DNA from 2 places in the Clostridium felsineum DSM 794 genome. Region 2 is predicted to be linked to the other one. Evidence: a T-box and tRNA genes for the amino acid it is inferred to sense, from the RefSeq annotation. Region 2 holds a T-box; the other holds one or more tRNA genes.
What was found. A T-box is a leader RNA that pairs with one kind of tRNA and senses whether it is charged. The one in region 2 lies ahead of argS (arginine--tRNA ligase), so its partner is inferred to be a tRNA-Arg.

Region 1: it has a tRNA-Arg gene. The T-box ahead of argS (arginine--tRNA ligase) is inferred to sense a tRNA for this amino acid. The anticodon was not compared.

Annotation. Positions count from the first base shown of each region.
Region 1 covers NZ_CP096980.1:66,723-76,856, reverse strand. The annotation lists gene CLFE_RS00415 (IS1182 family transposase) at 1-304, opposite strand, end outside; gene CLFE_RS00410 (TetR/AcrR family transcriptional regulator) at 432-1,037, opposite strand; gene CLFE_RS00405 (MDR family MFS transporter) at 1,188-3,881, shown strand; gene serS (serine--tRNA ligase) at 4,100-5,374, shown strand; gene asd (aspartate-semialdehyde dehydrogenase) at 5,413-6,492, opposite strand; gene CLFE_RS00390 (LysR family transcriptional regulator) at 6,611-7,501, shown strand; tRNA gene CLFE_RS00385 (tRNA-Ser) at 7,647-7,737, shown strand; tRNA gene CLFE_RS00380 (tRNA-Ser) at 7,771-7,861, shown strand; tRNA gene CLFE_RS00375 (tRNA-Arg) at 7,954-8,030, shown strand; gene CLFE_RS00370 (hypothetical protein) at 8,082-8,711, opposite strand; gene dcd (dCTP deaminase) at 8,881-9,402, shown strand; gene CLFE_RS00360 (alpha/beta hydrolase) at 9,434-10,045, shown strand; gene pyrE (orotate phosphoribosyltransferase) at 10,068-10,134, shown strand, end outside.
Region 2 covers NZ_CP096980.1:1,761,971-1,772,104, forward strand. The annotation lists gene CLFE_RS08270 (polysaccharide deacetylase family protein) at 1-630, opposite strand, end outside; gene CLFE_RS08275 (zinc ribbon domain-containing protein) at 1,144-2,526, shown strand; gene CLFE_RS08280 (TerC family protein) at 2,570-3,304, opposite strand; gene CLFE_RS08285 (amidohydrolase) at 3,557-4,723, shown strand; T-box leader at 4,774-4,968, shown strand; gene argS (arginine--tRNA ligase) at 5,019-6,710, shown strand; gene CLFE_RS08295 (hypothetical protein) at 6,725-7,102, shown strand; gene CLFE_RS08300 (helix-turn-helix domain-containing protein) at 7,222-8,526, shown strand; gene CLFE_RS08305 (IS1182 family transposase) at 8,907-10,134, opposite strand, start outside.

The DNA of each region.
Region 1 (10,134 bases), 1.7 Mb from region 2:
GAAGTAGCCATTTGAAATTTATATCTCTTTTGCATGCTTTTTCTATCTTTCTACTTGAATAAATATTTTGAGAATAAGCATAAGATATTATTTTGAACATGATTTTGGGTTCAACTGCTGATTTTCTTCCTACGGAAGAATACGCCTTGTACAATTTTTTATAATTTAATCCCTCCAACAAATAGCTTAGCAAACGAACCGAATCATCTTCTGGTATTAAGTTTTCTAAATTTAATGGTAATATAAGTTGCAAATTATCATTAAATTGATTATAATTTTTTGTGTATAATTTAGTTACGTTCATAATTTAATTATACAATCAATGTGAGTTCTTCGGAACTCACATTTTTTATATACAACAAAGGAGCTATTGCAAAACTATTTTTTAGTTTTGCAACAGCCCCTTTTTTTAAAAGTTAAAAACATTATTATCAGCCCTTTATCATTGCTACAATAACACGAGTACATTCATCTATAAGAACTTCCTTATTCAAATGTGGATTTATATCAAAGACAAGCTCATCTTCAATGTTTTCAATAAGAGAATACATTAAAAAAGATTGCTCTTTTTCATGTTTTAATTCAATCCCTGACTTTTTAAATTGGGAAACAACTGCATCCATAAGTGTAGTTTTTACATATTTGAAAAATTTCATTATATCAGCATCAGTATAAACTAAAGACATAAGTTCATCATGATATTTTTTTGGATAAGTTTTATGGAGTTGTATAAAAATATTAAGTATGTTTTTTACAGTAATAAAAAAATCATGTGTTTCTGAAAAATTTTCAAGTTCATTAGTAATTTGATTTATATAAGATTCACTATTTTGATAAAGGTATGCTAGAAGTATGTCTTTTTTATCTTTAAAATAAGCATAAACAGTACCTGTTGAAAGTTCAGCTGCTTTAGCTATATCAGCTGTAGTTACATTAAAATATCCCTTTTTCATAAAAAGTTCACAGGCTGCAGCTATAATTCTTTCCTTTTTCTCTATTGAGCGTTTTTGTTTAGGTTTACGAACTTCTTTATCCATTTTTTCACCTCTAATAATTATTTTAATATAATAAAAACATCATGTCAATAAAATATGAAACTGAATTCATATTTGTGTTGACATTCATAAAATCTGGAACTATAATATGAATATGAAATATGTTTCATATTTTAAAGGGGGGATAGAATTATGAATAAAAAAACAAAATACATCGGATTTATTGGAATACTTATAGCTGCTTTTCTTGGAGTAATTGATAGTACAATTGTTAATATAGCACTCCCAAGTATAACTGATTATTTTAAGGTTAGTTTAAACGATACTAGCTGGATAAGTACAATTTATGCTTTGGCATTAGCAGTTTTCATGATTACTGCATCAAAGCTTGCAGATCAATTTGGAAGAAAAAAATTAATGATTATTGGGCTTTTAATTTTTGGGGTAAGTTCGGCTCTTTGTGGATTTTCAAATTCACTTTTATTCCTAATTGTTATGAGATTTATACAAGGTATTGGAGGGGCTATTATTACACCAATAGTACTTCCTATGGGAATTGAAATATTCGGCAAAGAAAAGATGCAAGTTGTAGTGGGTGCAGCTGGTGCTATAGTTGGTTTTGCAGCCGCTAGCGGACCTCCCATTGGAGGAATTTTAATAAAATATGTAAACTGGGAAGCGGTTTTCTTTGTTAATGTGCCACTTGCTATTATAGCTTTGATTATAGTATTGCTCTTTGCAGGAGAATCTTATGATAATACAGTGTCTAAAAGTATTGATTGGATTGGAATGATAATGATAACTATCAGTTTATTTTCACTTACTTTTGCACTTCTTAAGGGAAGAGATTATGGGTGGACTTCAACTACTATAATAGTTTTACTTATTGCTTTTGCGGCCTCTCTAGTGATATTTATTGCAGCTGAGCTTAAAATTTCAAATCCTATGGTAGAGCTTAAACTTTTTAAAGAACTTACTTTTACAGCCTCAAATATATGTTATATGATAACTGGATTTGCAATTATGTGTCCACTATTGATTTTTAATTATTATCTTCAAAATGTACTTGAATATGATACACTTAAAGCTGCTTTTATTATGATAAGTGTTTCTCTTACATCTATGTTTGCAACACCAATTGGTAGTATATTAAGCAAAAAAATTGGTACAAGAATTGTTAATTTTGTTGGTATATTTGTAATGGGAATTGGCATATTAAGATTATCATATTTGAGAGCTGATACAACAATTGGAATAATGGTGGTTAATTTAATTATATGTGGAATAGGTCTTGGTTTTTCGGTTCAGGCGCTTTCATCATCTGTTAAATATATCCCAAAGGAAAAGAGCGGAATGGGTTCGGGAATAATAAATGCAGCTAGGCAGATAGGAAGTTGCATTGGAATAGCAATACTTGTAAGTATATTAAATGGTAATGTTTCTACAGCTAAGGACAATATAAGAGAGGATGCTATTTCTTATATAAATAATAGAAATGAATTAATAAAGCCAGTAAGAGCTGAGCTAATAAAAATAGTAAATGATAAGTTTAAAAATTCAGATAATAATACAAGCGATAAAAAAGGAATGTCCCAAAGTGCTGTTGAAAAATCAATTAAAAAAGTAATGATGGATAATAAAAATGAGTTTTCAAAAAATGCGGTATTCCACAATAACAATACCTTGGAGAAATTATACAATGGGACAAGTGCACTCAGGGATGGAACCAATAAAGTAATAGCTGGAGAGGTTGGCTTAAATAATGGAATAAAAAGTTTAAACAGTGGACTTGTTACAATTTATAATGGAAGTAATTCATTAAATTCTGGACTTAGCCAAATTAATAATGGTGTAAATCAATTAAAGAATGGAAGTCAAAAGTTAGCTGATGGAAGTCAAGGTATTACAGCTTTAATTAATGGAATAGATACGTTAAATACTGGTGCACAAAATTTTAGTAATCAATTTTCACCAAGTAATGATAAGAGTAATCCTACCTTATACGATAGAGTTACTGAGTTAAATGATGGGACACAAAAAGTTTCTAATGGAGTTAATAGTTATGTAAATACTGTAGATAGTACTTTATATATGATGATAAAGAGTAATCCGGAAGCCTCAAGAACACTTGAGGAATATAAAAGTGAACTTAATATAATGAAAAATAATATTAATAACGTGGCTGATGAAAATTCTAAAAATCAATATGTACAGCAAGCTAAAATGCTTTCAAATATGGTTAGTATATATGTAGCGGCAACAACTTCCTCTAATGAAGGCGAGTTTGAAAGCAAATTAAAAGAAGATAAAAATAATATTGTTTATTCGGGTGAAGCACTTAAGGCAGGAACGAGTAGCCTTAAGGATGGAACTTCTAAGTTTACAGCACAATTTCAGGATGGTGGAGCAGTTAAAAATGGAGTTTCTAACCTTACACAAGGAATTTACAAGCTTTCAACTAGTTCAGATAAGCTTGTAAAGTTGCAAGAGGGAATAGGCAGTATGAATACGGCTATTTCAAACTTCAGTGGAGGAGTGAATAAAATATATGATGGTTCAACAAAATTAAAGGATGGAGTACTAAATGCAAAAAATGGTAGTGATAAACTAGTTGATGGATCTAATAAGCTTATAAATTCATCATATAAAATAAAGGATGGAACTGAAACAGTAGTCACAAGTATAGGTATGGCTGGACAAAAAGAAGAGATACAAAATGTTATAAATAAAATTAATGATGAAAAAAATGATAAATTATCAGAAGCTTTTAGCAAAACATTTTTAATTGCAGCAATAGTAATAATGCTTACATCCATATTGGGATTGTTTACGGACAAAAAGGTAGAAGATAAAGAATATGAAGATAAAATGATAGAAAATATATAAAAAGGTTTAAGTAATTCATTTGTTTTTAAATTATAATCAATAAAAAAGCGTAGTTATAGCTATATAGCAGATTCAATTGAAATTTTTCTCCATTAGTGATAAACTCATTATGTATGCTTATAGATAGGTTGTTATTTATTAAGGATAAAATAATATGTTTATATAAATACTTAGTATTGGGAGGAGGAATCTATTGATTAAGTTCAATAGAAAATAATATGTTAGATTTAAAAAGAATAAGAACAAATCCAGAAGAAGTAAAAAAGGCACTAAGTAACAGAGGAGAGGATTTTGAAGTCTCTATTATAGATGAACTTATAGGTCTTGATGAGGAAAGAAGAAAGAATCTTGTTGAGGTAGAAAATTTAAAGAGTAAGAGAAATAAAGATTCTGGAGAAATAGCTAAGCTTAAAAAGTCAGGACAAAATGCAGATGAATTACTTGCTGAAATGAAAAAAATTTCAGATGATATAAAAGGAATAGACGCAAAAGTATCAGAGATAGACGAAAAAATAGAATACATAATGCTTAGAATACCAAATATACCTAATCCAAGTGTTCCAGAGGGAAAATCAGATGAAGATAATATAGAAATAAGAAAATGGGGAGAACCTAAAAAATTTGATTTTGATTTCAAGGCACATTGGGATATAGGAACAAACCTAGGACTTCTTGATTTTGAAAGAGGTGGAAAAGTAGCTGGTTCAAGATTTACTTTCTACAAGGGTTTAGGTGCAAGACTCGAAAGAGCTGTTATAAACTTTTTCCTTGATACACATGTAGAAAAGCACGGATATACTGAAATTCTCCCACCATACATGGTAAATAGAACAAGTATGACAGGTACAGGACAATTACCTAAATTCGAAGAAGATGCATTTAAAGTAGATAATGGATTTTTCTTAATTCCTACAGCAGAAGTTCCTGTTACTAATATGTTTAGAGATGAAATATTAAAGGCAGAAGATTTGCCATATAAATTTGCAGCTTATAGCGCTTGTTTTAGATCAGAAGCAGGTTCTGCAGGAAGAGATACAAGAGGACTTGTTCGTCAACATCAATTTAATAAAGTAGAACTTGTTAAATTTGCAAAGCCAGAAGAATCTTATGATGAACTTGAAAAGTTAACTAACGATGCAGAAGAAATATTACAAATTTTAAACATACCTTATAGGGTTGTTAGAATATGTAAGGGAGATTTAGGATTTACAGCAGCGTTAAAATACGATATAGAAGTATGGATGCCTAGTTATAATAGGTATGTAGAAATATCAAGCTGTAGTAATTTTGAAGATTTCCAAGCAAGGCGTGCAAATATTAAATTTAGAAGAGAGCCAAAAGCTAAACCTGAATTCGTTCATACACTTAATGGATCAGGTCTTGCAGTTGGAAGGACGGTTGCAGCTATATTAGAAAATTACCAAAATGAAGATGGCAGTGTAACCGTTCCAGAAGCGTTAAAGAAATATATGGGAAAAGATATTATAAAATAAACAGTTTAAGGTGATAGAACGAATTCTATCACCTTATATTATTTTGATGTTAAATAACCTTGTGCTTTTAAAAGTTCAGCACTTAAAACACCTCCACCAGCGGCCCCTCGAAGTGTGTTATGAGATAAACATACAAATTTATATTGAAATAATTTGTCCTCGCGAAGTCTTCCCATAGTTATGCCCATACCGTTTTCAAAATTTCTATCTACTTTTGTTTGAGGTCTATCAGGTTCATCAAAATAATGAAGAAATTTTTTTGGAGCACTTGGCAAGTTTAAAGCACATTCGGGAGCTTTAAAGTTTTCCCATGCAGAGATTATTTCTTGTTTTGAAGGTTTGGTTTTAAAATTTACAAATACAGCAGCTAAATGTCCATCAGATACAGGAACTCGTATACATTGAGTAGTTATAAGAGGCGAGGTAGCATTTATTATTTTATTATTTTCTATTGATCCCCATATCTTTAGAGGTTCATTTTCACTTTTCTCTTCTTCACCTTTGATGAAAGGAATAACATTATCAAGTACCTCAGGGCATTCCTTAAAGGTTTTACCTGCTCCAGAAATAGCTTGATAAGTACAAGCGAGAATGGCTTCAGGTTCATACTTTAAAAGAGCGCTTATAGGTGGGACATAGCTTTGTATGGAGCAGTTAGGTTTAACACTTATAAAACCACGTTTAGTGCTAAGTCTTTTCTTTTGACTTTCTATTATAGACATATGATTACTATTTATTTCAGGTATTAAAACTGGTACATCATGCATATATCTATTAGCTGAATTATTTGATATGACTGGTGTCTCATGCTTTGCATAGTCTTCCTCAAGAAGTTTTGTTTCTTCTTTATTTAATGAAATTGCACAAAAAACAAAATCAACCATACTAGAAATCTTATCAACATCAAAAGCATCATATACTATAAGATTTTTAACGTTATTAGGTATAGGCTCGTTCATTTTCCATCTATCTTTCACAGCTTCCTCGTAAGTAAGTCCAGCTGATTTTTTACTAGCAGCAATTAGTGTAACTTCAAACCAAGGATGATTTTTTAAAAGACAAGCAAAACGCTGACCAACCATTCCAGTTCCACCAATTAAACCTACTTTTAATTTCATAATAACCACCTCATATTTATTTGATTGTTTATAATATCTATGCTAACATAAGTGTATATATTAGTAAAATTGATAAATTTGATTAATATATTCAAAAAAATTGATGGGAGAATTAGTTATGGATTTTAAGCAATTAAATACATTTATAACAATAGGCAAATATCAGAGTTTTACAGAAGCTGCTAGTGTACTTAATTATGCTCAATCCACTGTTACAACGCAAATAAAGATATTAGAGGAAGAACTACAAGTAAAGCTTTTTGAAAGAATAGGTAAAAAGGTTACGTTGACCTATGAAGGTAAAAAATTATTGCCTTATGCAAAACAAATGATTAAACTTTCACATGAAATAAAAAATGTGGTTATAGATGATGAAAAGCCAAGTGGAACACTTACTATAGGGGCTGCAGAATCCCTTTGTGTTTTAAGACTTCCTTTTATACTTAAAGAGTATAGAAGATTGTATCCTGATGTAGAAGTTTCATTAAAGTTTGGAAGTTGTGCTGATTTTAGACACTTTTTAAAGGACAATATAATAGATGTAGCATTTTCGCTTGGAACTAAAATCGATTCAAATGAATTTATATCTGAAATCGAATTTGATGAGCCTATGGTGCTTTTAGCGTATCCCGGACATCCACTTATAGAAAAAGATATTGTATATCCTGAAGATATAGCAGAAGAGCCTCTTATATTAACAGAAATGGGTTGTAGTTATAGAGCTGTATTTGAAAATATTTTAAGTAGTTACAATATAAAACCTAAGCTTGTTCTTGAAACGGGGAGCGTTCAAGCTATAAAGCAGTTTACCATGAGTGGATTAGGAATAACACTTTTGCCTAGAGTTGCAGTAGAGGAAGAAATAAAAGATGGAAAATTAGTACCATTAAAATGGGGAGGACCAGGTTTTGGTATTATATCCCAAGTTTTGTATCATAAGGACAAGTGGATTTCACCAGCACTTAACGCATTTTTAAGATTATCCAAAAAAGTTATAAAAAACAAATAAAAATCGAATAAAAATGTTGACATAAAAAAAAGCGGATGATATAATAAATCTTGTTGTAAGATGTAAAACAAAAATATTTAAATAAATTTAAATTTGTTGTTGACAATTGAAAGTTTATTTGATATAATATTTTATGTTGTTATGTGGAAAGATGGTCGAGTTGGTTTAAGGCACCGGTCTTGAAAACCGGCGTGCGGGTAACCGCACCTAGGGTTCGAATCCCTATCTTTCCGCCATTAATTTAATAGGTTTTATTTAGTAGAGCATGTGGAGAAGTACTCAAGTGGTTGAAGAGGTGCCCTTGCTAAGGGTATAGGTCGGGTAACCGGCGCGAGAGTTCGAAACTCTCCTTCTCCGCCATAAAAGGACATTGTTAAAATGTCCTTTTATTTTGCAATAAAGATATTTGATTTTTTTTGTAAATTGTGTTAATATAATAATGCTTAAAGTATGCGATAGTACCTCAACTGGATAGAGGACTCGGCTACGAACCGAGGCGCTGCGGGTTCGACTCCTGCCTGTCGCACCAAACGTAAAAGCGTGTTTTTCAAAGTAATTTTGGAAAGCACGCTTTTTTATTTTATTTTCTAGGTATATTCTTTAATTCTATTGATTCAATAACTTTTGTAGTTTTGTTAAAGTAAATACGAAGCTGTTGTCCATATTCACCAATGTCGGTATTGTAATATATTATCCAACTAGCTGCTTTCATATAATCAACTTTTGGGTTACCATAAGCTTTAATTACATCATCATAAGTAGAAGATAATGTAATACCTTTTGGCAATACTACAGTATTTTTATATGAATCACTTTTCTTTTCTACTTTTATACCTCCAAGCATAGCATCATCGAACTTCATGGTAGAACCACTTGTGTTATAAAGAGTTACATTTATAAAAGTATCTTCATTTTTAGTGCCATCGTCCATGTGAATATCTTGTACATAATAATTATCCTTCAAAGGTTGTCCTTTATCCGCATAATCATTATATTTCCATCCATTATCCTCCAAGTTTTTAGCTTTAGTAGGAAGAGAGTATTTCACTCCATTTAAAGTGATATCGCCAGATAGTGGGTCACTTTTCATTTGTGCTGTATATTTTTTTACATCTTCTTTAGTTAATTTTTTTACTTCCTTAGAACCACAGGCAGTAAAAGTTAATAGTATCAAGCATAAGCTTAAGCATAAAGCTGCTATTTTTTTCATATGTACCTCCTGATTTTTATTTGTAATTTTAGCCATATTATTATATCAGTAAATACAGTAGTAGTAAACTCTAAATTGTCCATATAAAATAATAATTAATTATAATATTTTATATGGTATAATAAAAATTAGTATTTATAGAGAACATATTGTTGAGGAGGAATAATAAATGATTCTTTCGGGAAAGCAAATTATAGATAATATAGGAAGAGATATAATAATAGAGCCATTTACAGAGAAACAAATAAATCCTAATAGCTACAATTTAAAGTTACATAATGAACTTCTTGTTTATGATGAAGAAGTTTTAGATATGAAAAAACCAAATAGTACAAAAAAACTTATAATTCCTGAGGAAGGGATTGTACTTCAACCAAGAAAATTGTATCTTGGAAGAACGGTAGAATATACAGAAACAGACAAGTATGTGCCAATGCTTGAAGGTAGATCCTCTGTTGGAAGGCTTGGAGTGTTCATTCATGTCACAGCAGGATTTGGAGACGTTGGTTTTAAGGGGTATTGGACATTAGAAATATTTTGTGTGGAACCAATAAGAATATATCCAGGTGTTGAAATATGCCAAATCTATTATCATGACGTTGGAGGAGAATACGAAAAATATTCTAGTGGTAAGTATCAAAATAATAATGGGATTCAACCAAGTTTACTTTATAAAGATTTTCAAAAGTAAAGAAGTATATTATTAAAGTAGGGTGATGTGTTTGAATAGCAAAATATTTCAATCAAAGTATAAAGAAGTTTTTGGAACATTATATGCAAGTGAAGATTCAAAAGCTCTTGTTATAATATTTCCAGGGATAAATTATGATCATAATAAACCGCTGCTCTACTATGCAAAAAAGGCAGCAATTCAGAATAACAATGATGTTTTATGCATTAGTTATAAAGATAAAATTTCATGGGAAGATATAGGAAAAGCTAGTACCGAAGATGTAGCTAGTGAGATAGCCTATATTATAAAAAGATTAATTAATAAAAATTATAAAAGTATTTATTTTTTAGGTAAAAGTATAGGGACTCAAATAGCTGGTTTAACAGCTTCTAAGCTTAATATACATAATATAGAGTTTATATATTTAACTCCCATAGAGCAGACATTAAAATATATAATAGATAGAAAATGTACTGTAGTAGTAGGTACAAAGGATGAGTTTTTTCAAAGTAATTACATAAATACAATTAAAGAACATAAAAGCGTTAGTTTAATGTTATTTGAGGGAGCCAATCATTCTCTAGAAATTAAAAATGATGTAATAAAAAATTTAAGAATTTTAGAAAATGTAGTAAAATTATATGTGGATTTTTTTAAATAAAAATAAATTGGAGGGCTAATTGATGGAACAATACAAACAAGAGTTTATAGAATTTATGGTGGAGAGTAATGTGCTTACTTTTGGAGATT
Region 2 (10,134 bases):
AACTGTATTTACAATATCAGTAGGCAATTTGTGCTTTGTTTTAATAGCATCTTTTGAATCTACATTCCAATCTATAAAATTATATCCTCCCTTTTTTATGAATTTTGTGAAATTTTTATCTACCATAGTAGAACCACCAGGGAATCTTACTAATTTTGAATTGAATTTCCCATTACCTATTATGGCATTTAAAATGTCTGTACATTCATTAATATCATTTATATATGAACTTGGAGAAGAATATATTTTTTTTGTATTATTATCAAAGCTTTTTATGGCTATAGTATTTCCAGATTGGGCTTCTTTCACAAGTGTTAATTTATTTATTATTGAGTTTTTTCCAGTGACGAAAAAAGTTGCTTTTGCATCATAGGTTTTTAATATATCTAGTATGTGTGGTGTTACATCAGGCGATGGACCATCTTCAAAAGTTAGATAAGCTATTTTTTGAATTTTTGAATTCTTTAATCTATTAGAAATTGGTGCTTTTGCATTTGTAGCTTTTGAGATTTTAGTATGCGAAAATAAAAGATTTGTTTTTGCTATGTAAATAATACCTAAAATTATAAGGGTTATTGATATAAGCACAGCAGATCTTTTTAAAACTAAGTAAATTTTGTTTTTTTCCATGACTATTCCCCCCTAAATATATTTAATGAGTAAAATATTAACGTGGTTATTAAAAAACATTTTTGTAAATTAAGTCGACCTTACGATCTTTTTTTAGGCAGAATGTACTAGTATTTTCACATTTATATATAATGAGTAAAATACTAACAGTCTATATATTGATTATAGAAGTTTTAATAAAAGAAATAAAGTGATTTATAAAATTATATAAATAAAACTGATATTTTAAATACTAAGCTTGATTTATCTAATGAATTTTGAAGAAAAATTAAATTAAAAATAAAGATTATAAATTAAGTTGTTTAAAAACACTCAACAAAAAACCTAATATAATACATAAAATACCTTTTGATGAACTAATTTATTTTACTAAACTAAAAAAATATAGTAAAATATAAAACGCTATGAAAAAAAAGACGAAAAATGATATATTGGAGGTGAAATGATTTTTTATTAACGTAATTACAATATTTTAGATTAAATAATATGTTATTTATTGGAAGGAAGGTAATAATGAAATTTTGTATTAAATGTGGAAACAAATTAGAAGAGGGACAAAATGTATGCACAAAATGTGGTACTAAAATTCAAAATAGTTTGTCACAAAATAGGGGGATGAATTCAGGAACAATGTCAAAGGGTGTTCTTGGAGGAAAAGGAAAAATCGCAGCGATAGCTTGTGCAGCAATCATAGTTTTAGTAGGTATATTTATTTATGTTGGAAAAGGACAAACTAACCCTAAAAAGGTAGTGGCAGATTTTGAAGCTGCTGTGGATCAAAATGATAAAGTAAAAGTTAAAGAACTCTTAGTAGCATCAAATAAAGATCTTAAGATAGATGATGAAAATGTAGACATTCTTATTAAACATCTAAAAACAGCTTCAGATAGAGACAATTTATATAAAAATTTAGATTATCAAGCTTCTAGATTATCGGAGGATTCAAAGGCTGACCTTCAAAAATATAATATTATAAATTTAACAACTGAGAAAAAAAGTTTGTTTTTCACAGATTATAAAATATTAGTTAATCCATCATATATAACAATTAATAGTAAATTAAAGGGATCAGATATATATGTAAATAACAAAAAAGTGGGAACTATTACAAGTAATAATTTTACAAAAAAATATGGGCCATTTATGCCAGGACTATACAAATTAAAAACAGTTTACAAGGGCAAATATGGTAGTATAAATAAAGTATATTCTATTGATACTACACTTTATACTAAAACTATAAAATTAGCAGGAAAAATGCAGAATTTTGAAGTTACAAGTGAAGAGGAAGATGCAGAAATATTTGTAGATAACAAAGATACTGGCAAGAAGGTAAAAGATATGGCTACGATAGGACCTATTGCTGAAAATACAAAAATATATTTAACTATGGAAAAAGACGGAAAAAAATACAAAAGTGAAGTAAGAACAGTAGGCTATGATTACGATAGTTCAAATGATAAAAAAGATGAAGATAAACCAGAAAAGTTCTTTTTAGATTTCCGCAGCTATGATGGGGTGCAAAGTACAAATGAAGGTGCAGTGAAGGATCTTGTTAGAAACTATGTGTCTAGCCGATCTGATGCAGCTAACACAAATAATCTTGATGCGGTAGAAAAGTTTTTATATCCAGATAGTGAAATTTCAAAAGAGGTAAAAGAATATGTTAAAAATGCACAAAGTAAAGGACTAAAAATAACTAATAAAAGTTGTGATATTAGTGCTTGGAAATTTTGTGGAGATGGAAAATATGGACGTATAAGTACATACGAAGTATATAGTATAGTAGACAAAAATGGAGAAGAGACAACAAAAGGATTTTATTGTGGTTATAGTTTTAAATTTAATGATCAAACTAATTCTTTTCAATTAAATAGATTATTAGAAAGTAATTAAATAAAATTAAGCTGTTGTATGAAATTTATACAACAGCTTAATGCTATTTTTTTGTTTTTGTTATTGCAGATTCATCTCGATTTTTTTTAGAAATTTTATTGCTTGTACTATTACTAAAGGAAAGTACAATAAATCCATATAATAAAGTTAAAGCAGCGAAAGCGTATGGTAGAAAAATTCCTAAAGAATGAGGAACTATATGTTTAAGAAGTCTATCTTCAAATATCATTGAGAAAGATGTATGAGCTAAAATAGCACCACCTATATAGACAACTATTTTGTATTTTTGCATTAGTTTTGCCACGTACTGGCTTCCCCAAAATATTATAGGTATATTTAAAATCAATCCGAATACAATTAAACCAATATGTCCTTTAGCAGCAGCTGCAATAGCAAGTACATTGTCAAGGCTCATTGTAAAGTCAGCAAGTATAATACTTTGAATTGCAGTTATCATTTTTTGTGAATTATGTATTTTAGCAGTTTCTGAATTTTCACCCTGAGGTTTTATAAAGTCCCAAGTTATTTTTACTAAAATAATACCGCCAACTAATTTGATAGGTAGCCATTGAATCATTAATATATAGGTTATTAAACAAGCAAATATAATTCTAAGTGTAACAGCAGCTATAACTCCAATAAAGGAGGCTTTTTTTGCCAAACTTTTTGGTAAATCCTTTGTAGCTAATGCAATTACACCTATGTTATCACCACTTAAGACTACGTCTAGTAGTGTTATTTGTAATGCACCTAGAAAAATAACTATTAAATTATCCATTTTTTCCTCCTTGTAATTTTTATACTGAATATATTCAATATAAAAATATGATTTGTAAACAATTATATATACAGTTTATAATTAGATATATATGTATAATTCCATATTGAGTTATAACCTATAATAAAACGTTTGCTAACTCTTAAAGTGGTTTTATTAACTGCATATAATGTTATTGATTATTATTATATTATTAAATCGAAAATATTTCAAGGTTTTAATATATATATATTATTGATAGGAGGAAAATATATGTTACTTATAAAAAATGGAAACATAATAACTATGACAAATAAAGATTATAAGAAGGGAAGTGTTTTAATAAGTAATGGAAAAATAATTGAAGTAGCAGGTAATATAAAAGAAACTGACGATATGGAAATAATTGATGCAAAAGGCCTTATGGTATTCCCTGGAATAATTGATGCGCATACACATATAGGAATTGATGAGCAGGATATAGGAAAGGTAGGACTTGATATAAATGAAATGTCTAATCCAATCACACCAGAGCTTAGGGCAATAGATGCAATAAATCCAATGGATTCAGCCTTTAGAGATGCAGTAATGGGTGGGATTACTAGTGTTATGACAGGACCAGGAAGCGCAAACGTAATTGGCGGTCAATTTGTTTTTATGAAAACTTATGGAAAATGCGTAGATGATATGGTGCTGCTTAATCCTTCGGCGGTTAAGGCAGCGCTAGGAGAAAATCCTAAAAGAGTTTATGGAAATAAGGGAAAATCTCCGGTTACAAGAATGGCAACGGCAGCTCTTTTAAGACAAACTCTTTTAGAGGCTCAAAATTACAGCAATAAGAAAATAAAGGCAGAAGAAAAAGAAGAAAGTTTTGAAAGAAATTTAAAAATGGAGGCCTTGGTTCCAGTAATTGAAGGTAAAATGCCTCTTAAAATTCATGCTCATAGAGCTGATGATATATTAACAGCTATAAGGATTGCGAAAGAATTTAAAATTAAAATTACACTGGATCATTGTACAGAAGGACATTTAATAGGAGAAAAGATTAAAGAAAGTGGATTCCCAGTTCTTGTAGGACCATCGCTTACATCAAGATCGAAAAATGAAGTGGCTAATAAAACCTTTAAAACACCAAGAGTGTTATCTGAGTTAGGAATAAAAACTGCTATAATAACGGATCATCCTGTTGTACCTATTCAGTATCTTCCGCTTTGTGCCGGACTATCAGTAAGAGAAGGAATGGACAAAAGAGAAGCACTTAAGGCGATAACTATAAATGCGGCTGAAATATGTAATGTAGCAGATAGAGTTGGCAGTATTGAAGTTGGTAAGGATGCAGATATTGCTATTTTTGATGGCAATCCTATGGAGGTATTTACAAGAACAATATATACAATTATAGAGGGAAATGTTGTTTATGAGAATAAGGATATTGATTAATATTAAATTGTAAAGTATAATAAATGCTGTTATAATATATAATAATGATATAAAAATCTATGAAGTGGAAAGTAGCATGTTAATATTTTAAGCGAGCTGATGTTTGGTGTGAGTTCAGTAAGTAGTTATACATGTGAAATAGAACCATGGAGATGTGTAAACCGCTAAATGCGTTAAAATTTTAAGGTGGACTTATTTAATTTAAGTCAATCAGAGTGGTACCGCGAAATATAATCGTCTCTGCAGTTATGTAGATGACGTTTTTTTTATATTTAAAATCTAAGGAGGTAAAATTGTGGACTACAAGAAAATAATAGCTGAAAGAATTAATGAAATCATCGGTATGGATGTTGAGGAACTTTATAAGATTATAGAAGTACCGCCAAAAAAAGATATGGGTGATTTTGCACTTCCATGTTTTCAATTTGCTAAGGTTTTGAGAAAAGCTCCGAATGCTATAGCAGAAGATATAAGTAAAAAAATAGACAAATCAGGTTTTGAGAAGGTAGAAAATTTAGGACCATATCTTAATTTCTTTGTTGATAAAGCCGATTTTGTGCGTGAAACTGTAGAAAAGGTTTTAAATGAAAAGGATAACTATGGTTTAATGAAGGTTGGAGAGGGAAAGAAAGTACTTATAGAATACTCGTCTCCTAATATAGCAAAACCTTTTCATGTGGGACATTTGTTTGGTACAGTATTAGGAAGTTCTTTATACAAAATATTTTCAATGGCAGGTTATGATTGTGTTAGAATAAATCACCTTGGAGATTGGGGAACACAATTTGGTAAACTTATATCTGCATATAAAAAATGGTGTGATGAAGAAGCCCTATATAAGGATCCTATAAAGGAATTATTAAGGATATACGTGAAATTCCATAAGGAAGCGGAAAAGAATCCAGCACTTGAAGATGAAGGAAGAATGTACTTTAAGAGGCTTGAGGATGGAGAAAAAGAAGAGGTAGAGCTTTGGACAAAATTTAAGGATTTAAGCTTGAGAGAATTTAAAAAGGTATATGATGAACTTGGAGTTGAGTTTGATTCATATACAGGAGAAAGTTTCTATAGTGATAAATTAGATAAAATTGAAGAAGAACTTGCGAATAAGGGATTATTAACAGAAAGCAATGGAGCTAAGGTTGTTATGCTTGAAGATTACAATATGCCTCCATGTATAATAAAGAAAGCTGATGGTGCAAGTATATATGCAACAAGAGATTTAGCAGCTGCTGAATACAGAAAAGAAACTTATAATTTTGATAAGAGTATATATGTTGTGGGACTTGAACAATCACTTCACTTTAAGCAATTTTTAAAAACTTTAGAACTTGCAGGTCATGAATGGGCTAAGGATTGTATTCACGTCGGTTATGGTCTTGTAAGATTTGCTGAAGGAAAGCTTTCAACAAGAAATGGAGCTGTTATATTCCTTGAAGATTTACTTAAAGAATCAGTTCAAAAAACAAGGGAAATAATAGAAGAAAAGAATCCAGAACTTAAAGATAAAGAAGAAGTATCTAAGAAAGTTGGAATTGGAGCTGTTATATTCACTTATCTTAAAAACGGAAGAGAAAGAGATATAATATTTGATTGGAAAGAAATGCTTAGCTTTGAAGGAGAAACTGGTCCTTACGTTCAATATTCTTATGCTAGAGCTAAGAGTATTTTAAGAAAACTAGGAGAAGCAAAAGAAAGTGTAGATTACAGTAAGCTTGTTTCAGATGTTGAATTTGATTTAGTAAAACAGCTTAAGAATTTTAACGATGTTATTTTACATGCTGTAGATAGACTTGAACCATCAGTTATAACGAGGTATGCAATAGAAGTTGCAAAGGCATTTAACAAGTTCTATAATGCGTATAATATCTCAAATACAGCTGATGAAAAGTTAAAGAATGCAAGACTTGCTCTTGTTGAGGCAACTTCGATAGTTATAAAAAATTCACTTAAACTTATAGGGATAGATGTAGTTGAAGAAATGTAAGGGGGAAATAAGGTATGGCGTTTAGTATTAAAACTTTAATAATACTTTTTGTATTAATGATTGGTGTAATGACAATTTACAACATTACAAAACCTTTCTTTATATCTAAGTTAAATAGATGGGTTATATTAGTTTTTATAGTAGTTATGTTTTTTGCTTCAAATTTACTTGGAAGTAGATTAAAGATAGGAACTTCAAAATTTCAGATAGAACAAATAGGATATTATATTACTATGGCACTATTCTTATTTGGCTTGTATGCTTTCTTTGATGTAATAGGATGGAGTAAAACAGGTAAAATGAATGGAAAAGGCACAAGAAGTTCAGAAAAAAAGATGGTTATAAAGCCTAAAGCGAAACCAAATAGAGCAAAGAAGAAGGATGGAAAGTAGGATTTCTATCCTTCTTTTTTTTATACAAATAAAAAGGAACTTTTTTAAATATATGGTTGAATTTACATAAAATGGTGGTATAATTATAAAAAGAGTTGATATTAGTAAGGAGAATTAATATGGAGAGTTATGAGATACTGCCTATTGGGGTTAAACTTAAGAGGTTAAGAGAAAAATACAAACTAAATCAAGATAGCTTGGCAGGAAATGACATAACTAGAAACCTTATAAGTCAGATAGAACATGGAAAAGCTAATCTTACAAGGCACGCAGCAGAGGTAATGTTAAAAAATCTAGAAAAAATTTGCACAAAAAAGAATATAAAAATAGAAGAAGATATAGATTATTTAATAGAAGATGAAGTATCACAAGCAGATAAAGTACTAGAAAAGTACATAAAAGAATTGCAAGACTTGATTGTATATAGAGACATAAGTTTTATTGACAAACTAAATGAGGTAGAAGCGTTTTTAGTAAATTGGGATATCAAAGACAAAAAAATAGCTATTTTTGAACTAGCTGGTGATTATTTTTGTAGTATGAATGATTTCTATAAAAGTTCTATCTATTATGAAAAAGCTAGATCATTAATAAATATAGACATGCCTACTGATAACGTAGTGCCTATTTTTAGGAAACTATCCATGGTGTATTTTTATATGGGTCAATACGATTATGGTGCTAAATGTTGTGAAGTTGCATTGGAACGCTTTTATGATATGGATGATAAATACACATGTATATTTCTTTTTAATAGTTCACTATGTTATATAAAACTAGAAGAATATTATAAGGCATTAAAAAAATTGTGCACACTTGAAAAGGTAATAAAAAAAGTAAATGAGAAAAAATATTATGAAGTACTTTTGCAAAAAGCAGCTTGCTTTGAGGCACTTAAAAATTATGGAAGGAGTTTGGATATATGTAATGAGATACTAAGTGTTATAGACGAAAAAGCTAATGAACAATATTTAATGATACTCATAAATTTAGCACAACTTTATATAAAGCTTTCAGAAAAAGAAAAAGCAAGGGAGATATTAAAAAGTACTTTGAAAAACTTAGCTAATATTAGCAAAGAGTTTAAATTATTACCTAACATGTATTTTGAAATAGCAAAAGTATATAGAGAGTTATCTGATTTAGAAAAAGCGGAGGAACATTATTTAAAAGCGTTAAAGTACTCTAAAAAGTATTCATATTATTTTTTAATAGATGATATTCTATTAGATTTAATTGATATGTATGCTAAGCAGAACGAAAATTCAAAAATGGCAGATGTGAAAAATGAATTTTTTATTCTTTCAAGTAAAAAGGATAAAATTAATTTTAAAATTATGTTTAAATTAATAAGATTTTACTTGGATAAAAGAGATATTAACTCATTGGAAGATATATATGAGTTTAGCGCAAAGTTAATATAAGTAGAAAAGGAGTGAATGTATTTGTTTTTTAAAAAGCATAAATTAATGTTTTCAATGTTTTTAATAGGCATATTATTTTTAGGTATAGCATTTATGAATACATCTATAATGGCATTTTATCCTGGAATGCCATGGTAAAACCTGATAACGTTATCTTATGATTTTACATAAAAGTATAATTACTGTGATATTTCATCAAGATAACAAAATTTCTAAATTAGAAAAAGGGAGTGTCGCAAAATGATTAAAATTAATCATGAGCGATGCTCTTTTTTTGTTTAAGCTATAAAATTGCCTAATATTTTAAATACTATATTAATTATTTGAATTTCCATGAGATTTTGACGCACTAAAATAAACCTAACTATATTATTCCATAATTAGGAAATAGTTTTTAATTCGTGAAGATACTTTTGAGTTCTTTCATTTTGGATTTTTAAATGTAATTTGTTAATGTTATATCCAAAACAAAGCAAAATAAATTCAGTTTTTACACTATTTTTTCCACGTGTTAAAAATCTTTTGAATTCATAGTCGCTTTTTAAAATTCCAAACGCACCTTCAACTTGAATAGATCTGTTCATTCTCAATTTAGTTCCCAATTCAGTTTTGATATTGTTGTATGAAATTTGACGCTTTTTAATAAAAGTCTTTGAAACCTGCATTTTTCGGTTATTCTTTGCTTTTGTGCACTTTGATTTCAAAGTGCAGTTATCGCAATTTTCACATTCATAAACAGTAACCTCAGACGTATACCCACTTGCAGATTTTTTATGAATAATATATGATGGGAATAATTTTCTATTATTATGACAAATATATGTATCTGTTTTAACATCATATTTCATATTTTCACGCTTACTGATGTCGTTTTTAAAACTTCTTTTTTTCCATTTCTCATAAGTTTGAGGTTTTATATATGGTATTTGATTATTAGACTCTAAAAACAAATAGTTTTCTTCACTTTCGTAACCAGAATCTGCAATCACATTAGTATATTTATGACCAATTTTTTCTTGCATATTAGTAATCATTGGTATTAATGTTGCTATATCATTTCTATCATCAAATACTCCAACACCAGTTACATATTCACTATCAACTGCTATTTGTACATTATAGGCAGGTTTTAATTGACCATTTCTCATATGATCATCTTTCATATGCATGAAAGTTGCATCAGTATCAGTTTTAGAATAGCTATTTCTTTTTGAAAATATTTTCTTACTTAAATTATATTTTTCTTGTCTTTCTTTATATTGTGATAGTTGTTCTATCCACTTTTGAATTGCAGTTTTTCTTTTACCGATTCCATGAACAAACTCTATATTTCTTTTTTCTTTTTCAAATAAAAGCCATTGAAGAATTTTGTTTATATCATCAATCAAAGTTTCTCTCTCAATAGTGAATTTCATTAATCTTTCAAGATTAATGGTTTTAACAAGAGCAATAATTTTATCAAACATCTTACCTTCATTTTTATAAATAGCTTTCTTCCAAACAAAAGTATATCGGTTGGCATTTGCCTCAATTTTAGTACCATCGATAAATACATTTTCAAATAATAATTCTTTTTCTTTAGCTAAATAGTTAACTTGTTGATAAAAT